Regions from separate parts of the Actinomadura sp. NPDC047616 genome, predicted to be linked through region 2. Evidence: riboswitches for the same ligand, from Rfam matches in the RefSeq annotation. Region 2 holds a riboswitch; the other holds the start of a gene.
The links. A riboswitch is a leader RNA that binds a small molecule or an ion and turns the genes downstream of it on or off. The one in region 2 is predicted to bind S-adenosylmethionine.

Region 1: another riboswitch for S-adenosylmethionine. It lies ahead of thrC (threonine synthase); the one in region 2 lies ahead of ABZ801_RS27680 (aminotransferase class V-fold PLP-dependent enzyme).

Annotation. Positions count from the first base shown of each region.
Region 1 covers NZ_JBEYTB010000011.1:5,127-11,302, forward strand. The annotation lists gene groL (chaperonin GroEL) at 1-177, opposite strand, end outside; gene ABZ801_RS24970 (nucleotidyltransferase domain-containing protein) at 638-1,216, opposite strand; gene ABZ801_RS24975 (MoaD/ThiS family protein) at 1,378-1,656, opposite strand; gene thrC (threonine synthase) at 1,736-2,980, opposite strand; SAM riboswitch class I at 2,996-3,137, opposite strand; gene ABZ801_RS24985 (cation diffusion facilitator family transporter) at 3,399-4,364, opposite strand; gene ABZ801_RS24990 (trehalose-6-phosphate synthase) at 4,507-5,973, shown strand; gene ABZ801_RS24995 (sulfotransferase) at 6,015-6,176, opposite strand, start outside.
Region 2 covers NZ_JBEYTB010000012.1:253,605-259,780, reverse strand. The annotation lists gene ABZ801_RS27685 (SseB family protein) at 1-2,567, opposite strand, end outside; gene ABZ801_RS27680 (aminotransferase class V-fold PLP-dependent enzyme) at 2,669-4,006, opposite strand; SAM riboswitch class IV at 4,054-4,171, opposite strand; gene ABZ801_RS27675 (hypothetical protein) at 4,192-4,602, shown strand; gene ABZ801_RS27670 (transglycosylase domain-containing protein) at 4,737-6,176, opposite strand, start outside.

The DNA.
Region 1 (6,176 bases), on a different contig from region 2:
CTCCTTGGCGATCGACACGCCGTCGTTGGTGATCGTGGGGGCGCCCCACTTCTTCTCCAGCACGACGTTGCGGCCCTTGGGGCCAAGGGTGACCTTGACGGCGTCCGCGAGCTGGTTCATACCGCGCTCGAGGCCGCGCCGGGCATCCTCGTCGAACGAGATCATCTTTGCAGCCATAGGCTCCAGTCCTCCCGGAACAGGGTGGCCTTACGGATCGAGCCGATGCCCGCGACGGACGACCTGCCCGACGGCTGCCATTCCGCCGCCGGAGGCATGGCCTCATCGCCCCGACCCACACTGTGGGATTGTCACTCTCCACAGTAGAGTGCCAACGACGTGTTTAGCACTCTACCCGTCCGAGTGCAAGCGGCCGACCTTCCCCCCGGCTGTACCCTCCTTACCTGCCGGGACACCCCCTGACCTGCGAAAGCATCCGGCATCGGGGGCGGGCCGGGCGCCGCCGCGGGTGGCCGTCCGCCGCTCGTCGCGGCACGTTCGCGGAACGTTCGCTGAACGCGGACCCGGGTCGCGTCACCGGGAGGGGCCGTGTTCCGCGCGCAGGCGCCGCAGGCGGGAGGAGCCGCGCCCGCCCCGCGAGAGGCATGGCGAAACCGCGCCCGTCGGGGAGGGCGGCCGTTCACGAGGGAAGGCCGGACGGGCGGTAATGGCCGGTCTCGGGAGTGCGCAGGAGCGGCAGAACCTCTTCCTCCAGGCGCCGGGAGATGCGCAGCCCATATCGCGACTCCAGGCGGTCGCGGGCCCGTACGAAACGCGCCGCGGCGTCCTCCAGGGATTGCGGGACGGTCCGCACTCCGAGTGGGCCCAGCAGGAATCGCGTCATCTTCAGCAGTTCGCCGCGGACGCGGTCGGACTTTCCGTGGCGGCGCTTGCCGGCCAGCGACAACGCCCAGTCCCAGAAGTGCGCGTCGATCGCGGGAAGGGTGTCGGGGCCGACCCGCCACGGCGGGTTCCAGCTGCGCGGCATCTCCGGGAAGAGCAGGTCGACCTTGACGGGACCGGGGAAGATCAGCAGATAACTCGCGCAGTCGCCGAGCGGGTCCCATTGGGCGGCCAGCGGCCCGTACGGGGCGACCATGCCCGGCAGGACGGCGGCGACCCCGGCGAAGTCGTCCACGGTGACGTGGAAGTCCCAGTCCGACAACTCGGTGGCGTTTCCGCGCGCCCGGGAGCCGACCAGGTTCACCTTCCGGACCATGGGATGACTTTCCACCGTCCCCGCGACGTCCTCCGCTATGCCCATGAGGGGCCCGTACCCGATGGCGGCGAACGGGAAGCCGGTTTTCGTGCTTTGTCCCGCGCGCGGGAAAAAGCGACCCGCGCCCGACGGGTGCCGGGCGCGGGCCGTTGTCGGTGCCGTCAGCCGCCGGCGACGGCCGGGATGATGGAGATCTGCGCGCCCTCGGGGGTCGGGGTGTCCAGGCCCTCGGCGAACCGGACGTCCTCGTCGCCCACGTACACGTTGACGAAGCGGCGGATCTTGCCGTTGTCGTCCAGGATGCGGGCGGAGATGCCGGAGTAGCTGGCCTCCAGGTCGGCCACGACCGCGCGCAGCGTGGCGCCCTCGGCCTTGACCTCCGCCTCGCCGCCGGTGTAGCTCCGCAGGATCGTCGGGATCCGAACGGACACGGTGCTCATGCTGGCTCCTCGAAGTGCTCGGGTCGTACGACGGGATGCGCGGCCGCCGAAGAGACGCGCGGCCGCGGCGGGCGTCCGGTCAGGCCAGGCCCGCGGCGCGGAACGCCTCCAGGGAGGGGGCGATGTTCGCGGTCGGCGCGACGACGGGGGCGACGGCGTCCAGGGTCTTCAGCCCGTCCCCGGAGTTGATGATCACGGTTTCGGCCTCGGGGTCGAGGGCGCCGGACTCGGCCAGCTTGCGCAGGGACGCGACGGTGACGCCGCCCGCGGTCTCGCCGAAGATGCCCTCGGTGCGGGCCAGCAGCCGGATGCCCTCGACGACCTGCTCGTCGGTGACGTCCTCGACCGCGCCGCCGGTGCGGCGCGTCACGTCCAGCACGTACGGGCCGTCGGCGGGGTTGCCGATGGCCAGCGACTTGGCGATGGTGTCGGGCTTGACCGGCCGGACGACGTCGTGGCCCTGCTTGAACGCGGCCGCCACCGGCGAGCACCCGGTGGCCTGGGCGCCGAAGACCCGGTACGGCTTGTCCTCGACCAGGCCGAGCTTGATCAGCTCCTGGAACGCCTTGTCGATCTTGGTGAGCTGGGAGCCGGAGGCGACCGGGACCACGATCTGGTCGGGCAGCCGCCAGCCGAGCTGCTCGGCGATCTCGTAGCCGAGGGTCTTGGAGCCCTCGGCGTAGTAGGGGCGCACGTTGACGTTGACGAAGGCCCAGTCGTCCTGCTCGCCGGCGATCTCGGAGGCCAGCCGGTTGACGTCGTCGTAGTTGCCGTCGACGGTGACGAACGTGCCGCCGTACACCGCCGTGGTGAGGATCTTCTGCCGTTCCAGGTCGGACGGGACGAACACCGCGCTGCGGATGCCCGCCCGGGCCGCGGCGGCCGCGACCGCGTTGGCCAGGTTGCCGGTGGACGGGCAGGCCAGCACCTTGAAGCCGAGCTCGCGGGCGGCGGCGAGCGCCACCGCGACCACGCGGTCCTTGAACGAGTGGGTGGGGTTGCCGCTGTCGTCCTTGACCCACAGGCGGCGCAGGCCCAGCGACTCGGCGAGCTGGTCGGCGCGGACGAGGCGGGTCAGGCCCGGCTCGGTGTTGGGGGTGTCGGCGACGTTGCCCGGCACCGGCAGCAGCCCGCGGTAGCGCCAGATGTTGCGCGGCCCGGCCTCGATGTCGGCGCGGGAGACGCCGGAGAAGTCGTAGGAGATCTCCAGCGGGCCGAAACACTCCTGACACGCGTAGTGCGGGCCGAGTTCGCGGGTGTGACCGCATTCGCGGCAGGTGAGGGCGGTCGCGGGTCCCAGATCGACGGCAGGCGTGACAGCCATGTGGCGAGGCCTTTCTCCCCATCTTTCCTGCGCCACCTTGGTCGCAGGCCGGAGTTGGCACCATTTCCTGGCCGGCCTCGCGGGATCGCGAGCGCTTACGAACCAGGTGGTTGCCGGGGCTTCACAGGGCCGGTCCCTCCACCCCTCTGGATGAGCGTTCTTCAGTTGTGGTGCGGGCCGCCGGGGGCGGCCGCCGTCGCGTGTGTCCACGTGGAGGGAACGCTCGTTCGCCGAACGTTCCGCATGAGCGGTATCACGTCGTATGCGCGACTTTACATGATCTGACCGGTTGCCGGACAAGAGGGTCTCGCAGTGTGAGACATTACCCACCCCCTCGCCACGTCACGCGTCCCGGCCGGACAGGTCAGGGCCGCTCGCGCCACGCGCCGTCCCCGGCAGCCGAGCCGGGCCGTCACGGCTACCCGGTGAGGTCGCGCCGGGCCTGGTCCATCGACGGAGCGGGGTCCCGCTGGGGGGCGTCTTCCTGGGTGGGGTCGAGGAAGACGTGGCGGACGGCGGGCAGCCGCTCGCGCAGCCGCCGGTCGATGTCCCCGGCGATGTCCTCGGCCTCGTCGGCGCTGATGGCGTCGGAGAAGTGCACCTTGGCGGCCACGAGGATCTCCTCCGGGCCGAAGTGCATGGTGAACAGCTCCTCCACGCCGTCCACCCCGGGCGCGGCGGTGATCTCCGCGCGGATCTCGCGCTGCGCGGCGGGGTCGGCGGCCTGCCCGATGAGCAGGTGCCGGCTGTCGCGGCCGAGCGCGAACGCCACCACGACCAGCAGCAGCCCGATGAGGATGGAGGCGATCCCGTCCCAGACCGGCGAGCCGGTCACCTCCCGCAGCGTCAGCCCGGCCGCGGCGAACGCCAGGCCGATCATCGCGGCGGTGTCCTCGAAGAGGGCCGCCTTGAACGTCACGTCGGGGGTCCGGCGCACATGGCCGACCACGGTGCCGCGGGCCTCGCGGCGCGCCTGGGTGAAGGCCCGCAGCCAGGACGTCCCCTCCAGCACCGCCGCGACGGCCAGCACGGTGAAGGCCAGCCAGACCTGCTCGCCGCCCGGCTCCCGGCCGACGATCGCCAGCACGCCCTCGAAGATCGAGTAGCCGGCCCCGGCGACGAGGATCCCGAACGCCGCCAGCAGCGACCAGAAGTACCGCTCGTTGCCGTATCCGAAGGGGTGCCGCCGGTCCGGCGGGCGCGCGCTGCGCCGCAGCGAGGCCAGCAGGAACGCCTGGTTGAGGGTGTCGGCCACCGAGTGCGCGCCCTCGGCCAGCATGGCGCTGGACCCCGCCAGCACCCCCGCGACCAGCTTGGTGATCGCCAGCAACAGGTTCGCCGTCCCCGCGACCAGAACGGTTTTCGTCGTCTCGGCCCTGCTCACGCCGCGCTCGTTTACCCGGAGAAGATCGACATACACGCCGGGGCCCTGTGACACCGGGCATTGCACCGTCTGGGGACGGCCCGAAAACGCCTTCCTGCGGGTCTCTTTGAAGCGCGCGCTCACGAACTGAGACGCTTCCCCTATGAGCCAAGTGCTGGTGGCGTCGAACCGCGGCCCGGTGTCGTTCTCGCTCGCCGACGACGGCTCCCTGACGCTGCGGCGCGGCGGGGGCGGCCTGGTGTCGGGGCTGGCCGCGGTGACGGGCGGCGGGCGCGAGCCGGACGACGGCTGCGCGCCGCCAGACGTGCTGTGGGTGTGCGCGGCGCTCGGGGAGGCCGACCGCTCGGCCGCGCGTCGCGCCCCCGAGGGCAGGCTCGACCTGGACGGGCACGACACGGGCGGGGCGGCCGTGCGCATGCTCGACATACCGCCCGCCACGTTCCACCGCGCCTACAACGCCGTGGCCAACTCCACGCTGTGGTTCGTCCACCACCTGCTCTACGACACGCCCCGCGTCCCGCACTTCGACGCGCGCGCACGGCGCGACTGGCAGTCGTACGAGGCGTACAACGCGGCGTTCGCCGACGCCCTGGCCCGCGACGCCGCCCCGGGTGCCAAGGCGGCGGTGCAGGACTACCACCTGTCGCTGGCGCCGCGGATGCTGCGCGACCGCCGCCCCGACCTGAAGATCGTGCACTTCTCGCACACGCCGTGGGCGTCCCCCGAGTACTACCGGCTGCTGCCCGACGACGTCGGCGCGGCGGTGCTGGACGGCATCCTCGGCGCCGACCACGCCGGTTTCCTCGCCGAACGGTGGGCCGCGGCGTTCCTGGACTGCTGCGAGCAGCTGCTGCCGGGCGCCCGGGTCGACCGCGCGGCCCGGACGGTGACCTTCGCCGGCCACGTCACCCGCGTCGGCGTGCACGCGCTCGGCGTCGACGGGCAGCAACTGCGGGCGCGCGCCGCCGAACCGGACGTCGCCGAACGCCGCCGGGCGCTGCGCGAGCAGGTCGGCGACCGGCGGCTCATCGTGCGGATCGACCGGACCGAGCTGTCCAAGAACATCGTGCGCGGCCTGGCCGCCTACCGGGAGATGCTCGCCAACCATCCCGAGTGGCACGGCCGCGTGGTGCACCTGGCGTTCGCCTACCCGTCCCGGCACGACCTGCCCGAGTACCGCGAGTACACGGCGGCGGTGCAGCGGCTGGCCGCGCAGATCGTCGACGAGTACGGCACCGCGACCTGGGATCCGCTGATCCTGCAGGTCAACGACGACTATCCGCGCTCGCTCGCCGCCTACGGGATGGCCGACGTGCTGGTGGTCAACCCGATCCGCGACGGCATGAACCTGGTCGCCAAGGAGGGCCCGGTGGTGTCGGAGCACGGCTGCGCCCTGGTGCTGTCGCGGGAGGCGGGCGCGGCGGCCGAACTGGCGGCCGACGCGCTGGTCGTCAACCCCTACGACGTGTCGCAGACCGCCGAGGCGCTGCACCAGGCGCTGCTGATGCCGCCCGACCGCCGCGCCGAACGCAGCGCCCGGCTGGCCGCCGCCGCCACCGCGCTCCCCCCACGCCGCTGGTTCGCCGACCAGCTGGCCGCCCTCGACTGACCCCGCCCAGGCCGACGCCGGGAGCGGCGAGGCGGACGTGGTCAGATGCCCGGGTGGCCGGTGCGGGCCGGTTCGGCGCGGCGTTCGGCCAGCGGGACGGGGGACGGCGCGGGCACCATGCCCAGCGGCGAGGCGGGCTCGACGATGAGCGGGGCGGGTCCGGTCCACACGGTGGTGAGCAGCGACTCGACCGGGTTCGGCTC
Region 2 (6,176 bases):
GAGGCGAGCGGCGGTTCGGGGACGAGCGGCTGCTCAGGGCCGTGCGGCGGTTCGGGGCTGTGCGGCGGTTCGGGCGGGAGCGGCTGCTCCGCCGTGCGCGAGGGGTCGGCCGCGAGCGGTTGCTCGGGGGCGAGCGGTTGCTCCGGCGTGCGCGGGAGTTCCGCGGGGCGCGCGGGTTCGCCGAACGGCGACGGCTCGGCGGCACGCGGCGGTTCGGGCGTCGGCGAGGGGTCAGCCGCACGCGGCTGTTCCGGGACGGGCGCGGCCTCCTCGGCGCGCGGCGGCTCGGGCGGGTGCGGAAGGTCGGCCGCGAGCGGCGGCTCGGCGGGGCGCGGCGGCTCGCCGAACGGAGGCTGTTCCTCCGCGTGCGGCAGCGGCGCGGGCTCCGCGGCCTGGCGAGGCTCGGCGGAGACGAGGTCGGCGAGGTCGCCGAGGTCCGGGGTGGTGACCGTCGGGTCGCCCGCCAGCGGGGAGGCCGGGGCCGTGGGCGTCTCCGGCGGCGCGGACGGCTGCGGCGGCGCGGCCGGGGAGGCGGGGGCCTCGGCCGGGGAGGCGGGGGCCTCGGCCGGAGAGGCGGGGGCCTCGGCCGGGGAGGCGGGGGCCTCGGCCGGGGAGGCGGGGGCCTCGGCCGGAGACGGGGCGGCGCCGGCCGAGCCCCTGAGGGCGCGGACCTGCTCGCCCGGCAGGGTGGCGTCGATGGGCGTGCCCGGGTTGAGCACGAGGGTCCACTCGGCGTCCGGCCACGCCGACACCATCTCCAGGAAGCTCGGCATCACGAAGCGCGACGAGCCGAGGGCCTCGTTCATCCACTTCAGCGAGGTGAAGACCTGCACGGACACGGTGCCGTGCACCCGTACCGGGCCCCACGGGAACTCGGGGTCGTCCGGCGTGATGCCCCACGGCGTGTCCGGCTCGGCGGGCACCAGCACCTGCGCGCCCAGCAGGATCTTGAAGAACGCGTCGGTGTCGCGCCGGGTCGCGGCCTCGAACAGCTTGCGCTCCACGTCGTTCTGCGGCTCGAAGTCCTCCGACAGGCGGCGGGCCGCGCGCTGGTCGGCCCACCGCGCCAGCCCGGGAAGCTGCTGGGCGACGACGGTGCCGCCTGCCGGGGATCCCGAGTTGACCGCCAGTGCGTGGCCGTGGTCGGGCCAGTACCGCAGCAGCGCGGTGAACGGCAGCCGGATGAACTCCCGTCCGAACCCGAGCGCCTCGGTGGCCTCCATCAGCCGTTCGGGGGAGGTGAACACCGGGACGACCGGGGCGCCGTCGATCTCCCGCACCAGCCATGGGAAGCCGGGCCGCCCGGGACGCAGCGTGTAGTCGATGTCGTCCGGGACGGGCATCAGCAGTTCGGCGTCGGCCAGCGTCTGCAGGAACAGGTCGTGGTCGTTGCCGGCGGCGGCGCGCAGGAGTTCCCGCTCGACGTCGTTGGCGGGACGGAACTCGGGGCGGCGCTCCTGGGACGGCGGCAGGTCGCGGTGCTGGTCCTGCAGCTCCTCCCAGGGCGCGGACTCGGCGGCCGACTCGGCGGCGGCCGCGGCCTGCGGGTCGTCGACGATCGCGGGCACGTCCACGAGCGTGTCGTCGGGCGACGGCGGGCGCGCCGGAGCGCGGGCGACGAGCCGGTCGCCGGGGGCGGGCAGGTTCGCGGGGGGCTCCGCCTCGCCCGGCGAGGGCTGCTCCGCCGTCGCGGCGGGGACCTCCCCGGCGACCGGGTCGCGCGGCGCGGGCGGCGGGGCGTCGGCCGGTCCCGGCGCGGGCGGGACGTTCGGGATCGGCGCGGGCGGCTCCACCGGATGGGCGGCCGCCGGTTCGGCGATCGGCGCGGCGGGCGGCGCGGGCGGGCCCTGCGGGGCGTCCGGTACCGCGGGCGTGGGCGCCATGGGGGGTGCCGCCGGGGCGTCCCCGAGCGGCGCGGCGGGTGTCGCGGGACGGTCCGCGTACCCGTGCGGAGCCGCCCCCTCGGGCTCGGCACCCGGTTCGGGGCGCGGCTCGGCGGGCAGCGCGTGCGCGCCGGTCGCCTCGGCCGACGGAACGTCCACGGGCGGGACGTCGACGGGCGGGACGTCCACGGGTGGCACGCCCACCGTGGAGGAAGGGACGCGACGTCCGGCCATCGGGGGCCGCGGGTCACCCTCGGCGATCTGCCGGATGAACCAGGCGGGCAGCCGGCCCTCGATCGGCAGCGCCACGTCCAGCGCGTCGCGCGCGGGCGCGTCGACCGCCAGCCACCAGCGCGGGTGCGGCCAGTTCTGCGCCAGCTCGGCGAACGTCAACCGCAGGAAGTGCTGGTAGGCCGGGCCGAGGCAGGCGCGCATCGCGGCGGGCGAGGTGTAGGCCAGCACGTGGGTGCGGCCCTCCTCCTCCTGGGTCGGCCACGTCGGCTGCGCCTGGTTGGCGAGCACGTCGTCGATGAGGTCGGGGGGCACGGGGATCACCAGCTCGCTGTCGGCGAGCAGGCGGAAGTACCCCTCGTGGTCCCCGGCCCGCACCGTCTCGTGCAGTCGGCGCTCCAGTTCCGACGTGGGTCGCCACGCGTCGGCCACGGTCGCCTCCCCCTGTTTCATGCCGCGCTGTCCCTGCTGTATCCGGCGCCGTCACGGGTCCGGGTACGGACCTGCCTACGCTACATGGGCGAACAGGGCGAAAGCGCATCATCGTCCGCGGTTCAGGACACGGCACCGATGACGCTCAGCGCCTTCACCAGACGGTCGACGTGTTCGTCGGTCGTCCCGAGGCCCAGGCTGGCGCGCACCGCCGAGGCCGGGGCGGAGGCGTCCGCGCAGCCGCCGTCGCCGGCCGCGCGCGGGGTGTCGGGCCGGTCGTCCGGCCGGCCGGCCAGCAGGTGCCGTACGAATGGATGAGCGCAGAACTTCCCGTCCCGGACGCCGATGCCGTACTCCCCGGACAGCCTAAGCGCCACGTCGCGCGCGTTCCAGCCGTCGACGGTGAAGGACACGATTCCCACCCTCGGGTGACGCTCCCCCCACAGGTTCAGCTCCCGCACCGCGGGAACGCCGGCGAGCCCCCGGCGCAGCCGGGCCAGCAGCCGCTCCTCCTCGGCGACGAGCGCGTCCCATCCGGCGGCGGCCAGCGTCTCGCACGCGGCGGCCAGCGCGACCACGCCCAGCACGTTCGGGGTGCCCGCCTCGTGACGCTGCTGCGGGTCGGCGGCCCAACGGGTGCGCTCGCCCACGGACGCGGTGGCGCCCCCGCCCTTGAGGTACGGCTCGGCGGCGCGCAGCCAGTCGGACCGTCCCGCCAGCACGCCCGCCCCGAACGGCGCGTACAGCTTGTGCCCGGAGAACGCGACGTAGTCCAGGCCGAGCGCGGACATGTCCAGCGGCCGGTGCGGGACGAGCTGGGCGGCGTCCACGGCGATGCGGGCGCCGCGCCGCCGCGCCACCTCCGCCAGCTCGGCGACCGGCCACAGCTCGCCGGTGACGTTGGACGCCGCCGTGACCACCAGCAGCCGCGGGCCCTGCGGCGCGGCGGCCAGCGCCCGGTCGGCCGCGGCGATCGCCTCGGCCGGGGTCGCGGGCGCGGGCAGCCGCACCGCCCGCCGCCACGGCAGCAGCGTGGCGTGGTGCTCGGTCTCGAACACCACGACGGTGGTGCGGGGCGGCAGGGCGTGCGCCAGCAGGTTCATCGCGTCGGTGGTGTTGCGGGTGAACACGACCGATGCCCGGTCCCAGGCGCCGATGAAGGACCGCACGGTCTCCCGCGCGCGCTCGTAGGCGTCCGTGGTGACCTGGGAGGCATACCCGGCGCCGCGATGCACGCTGCTGTAGTACGGCAGCGCCTGTGTGACGGCGTCGTGCACCGCCTCAAGACACGGCGCGCTGGCGGCGTAGTCGAAGTTGGCGTACGGGACGTGGCGCCCGTCCTCCAGCGGCACCGGCGCGTCCGCACCGACGATCCGCGGAAGTCGAGTCGGCGTGGACGCGGTTTGCTGCGTCCAAGAGGAGAGAGGGAAGGGGCGGGTGAACGTCGTGACAGCGGACATACGCGTGACCTCCTGCGGGATCCAGGGATCCCGGGAGGCGTCCGCGGGATCCGCGCTTGCCGGACGCGGTGTGCGACGTCCGGCCGGGTCCTCACCCGGGGCACCCCATCGCGGACGAAGGGTTGCCGGCCAGCAAGCCGGGGCTTGGCGCTGGCGCTCATGACCTTGTGCGGAAGTATAGGCGGATGTCGACGGTGATCACACGGGAGGGTGCGATGCGGTACGGGACGGCCGGGAGGCTGGCCCAGGGGCTGGTGCTGCTCGTCGCGGCGGGGACGCTGACGGGCTGCGGGCTGTCCGGCGGCAACACCGGCCAGGTCTGCGCCGACACCAAGAAGGCGTTCCAGCAGTACGTCTCCCAGGTGCGGACCGTGCCGGCGAACGACCCGGCGCAGTGGAAGCAGGCCACCGACCGGTTCGCCGGACGCGTCGACGGCCTGGCCCGCCAGGCCGAGGACGAGAAGCTGAAGAACGCGCTCAGGACGGAGGCGACCCGCCTGCGCGGCGCCGCCGCGGGCGTGGGCACCGGTGACGCGGCACAGCTCAACGCCGTGATGACCGACGCCCCCAACCGCATCGGGGCGGCCTGCGACTGAACACGGGGTCCGAGAACGGCGGAGGGGCCCGGCGAGATGCTCGCCGGGCCCCTCTCGTGTTCACGTCGCGCCGGTGCCGGCCGCGCCGCGCCGGGCGGACGCCGACTGTGGCAGCGGCCGCCTGCCGGTCGGTGCTAACCCTCCGGGCGGGGCGGGACATCGCCGCTTCCGCCGTCGCTTCCGCCGCCGTCGCCTCCGCCGTCACCGCCACCGGTGCCGCCGTCACCGCCGCCGTCGCCTCCGTCGCCGGTGCCGCCGCCGGGCGGCGGCACCGGGTCCCTCGGAATGTCCGACGGCGGCCTGCTGGACGGCCGGCCCGGACGTTCCGGCACGGACGGCCGCAGCCCCGGCCCACGCGTCGTCGGCGCGTCGTTCTGCCGCCCGTCCGGCTCGCCCACGTAGGAGCCGGGGGAGACCGACGGCGACCCGAACTCCTTGGGCGTGTAGCCCTTGGCGTTCACCGCGCGGCTGACGTAGGAGTGCCAGATCTGTGCGGGCAACTGCCCGCCGTACACCCCGTACCCGGGGATGACCAGCGGCTTGCCGTCGCTGCGGAACATCGCCACCGACGTCGCCAGCTGCGGGATGAACCCGTTGAACCAGATCGCCCGGCCCGCGTCGGTGGTGCCGGTCTTGCCCGCCACGTCACGGCCGTCGGGCAGCTGGGCGTTGCGGCCGGTGCCCGCCTCGACCACGCGCCGCATCGCGTACGTGGCGTCCCGCGCGACCTGCTCGTCGAACACCCGCTTGCCCTTCTCGGAGAAGCGGGTGGTCTTGCCGGTGTTGTCGGTGACCGACTTCACCACGTACGGGGTGTGGTGCACGCCCTCGGAGGCGAACGTCGCGTACACCCCCGCTTGCTGCACCGGATGCACGGAGATCGTGCCCAGCGGGAACGTCGGGTACTTGTTGGCGCCGTTGGCCGTCAGCTGCGACTTGGGGATGCCCATCTTCTCGGCCATCTTGGTGACCTTGTCCAGGCCGACCTTCTGCCCCAGGTTGACGTAGGCGGTGTTGACCGAGTTCTGCGTGGACGTGACCAGGTTGATCGTGCCGTAGCTGCGGTTGCCGTCGTTGTGGATCGGCGAGCCGTTGTAGTACTGCGGCGAGCTGCCGTCCACGTAGGTGTTCAGGCTCATGCCGCTGTCGAGCGCGGCGGCCAGCACGATCGGCTTGAACCCGGACCCGGCCTGCGCCCAGTCGCTGAACGCGCTGCTGAGGGCCTCCTCCAGGTAGCCGCGTCCGCCGTAGAACGCCAGCACCTGCCCGGTCTCGGGGTCGACCGAGACCAGCCCGGTGCGGATCTGCGTGCTCATCCGCTTCGGGAGGTTGCCGCGGACCGCCTGCTGCGCGGCGTCCATCAGCTCCTTGTCGAAGGTCGTGGTGATCTTCAGGCCGCTGCGGTTGATCTCGTCCTCGGTGTAGCCGCGCCGCTCGGTCAGCTCGCGCTTGGCGATGTTGACCATGTAGCCCTTCTGGCCGCCGAGGATGTTGGTGACCTTCTGCTTGACCGGCTGCGGGAACGTCATGCGCGCCGCGTCCGCCGAGGTCACGGCGCCGTCGCGGACCATGTT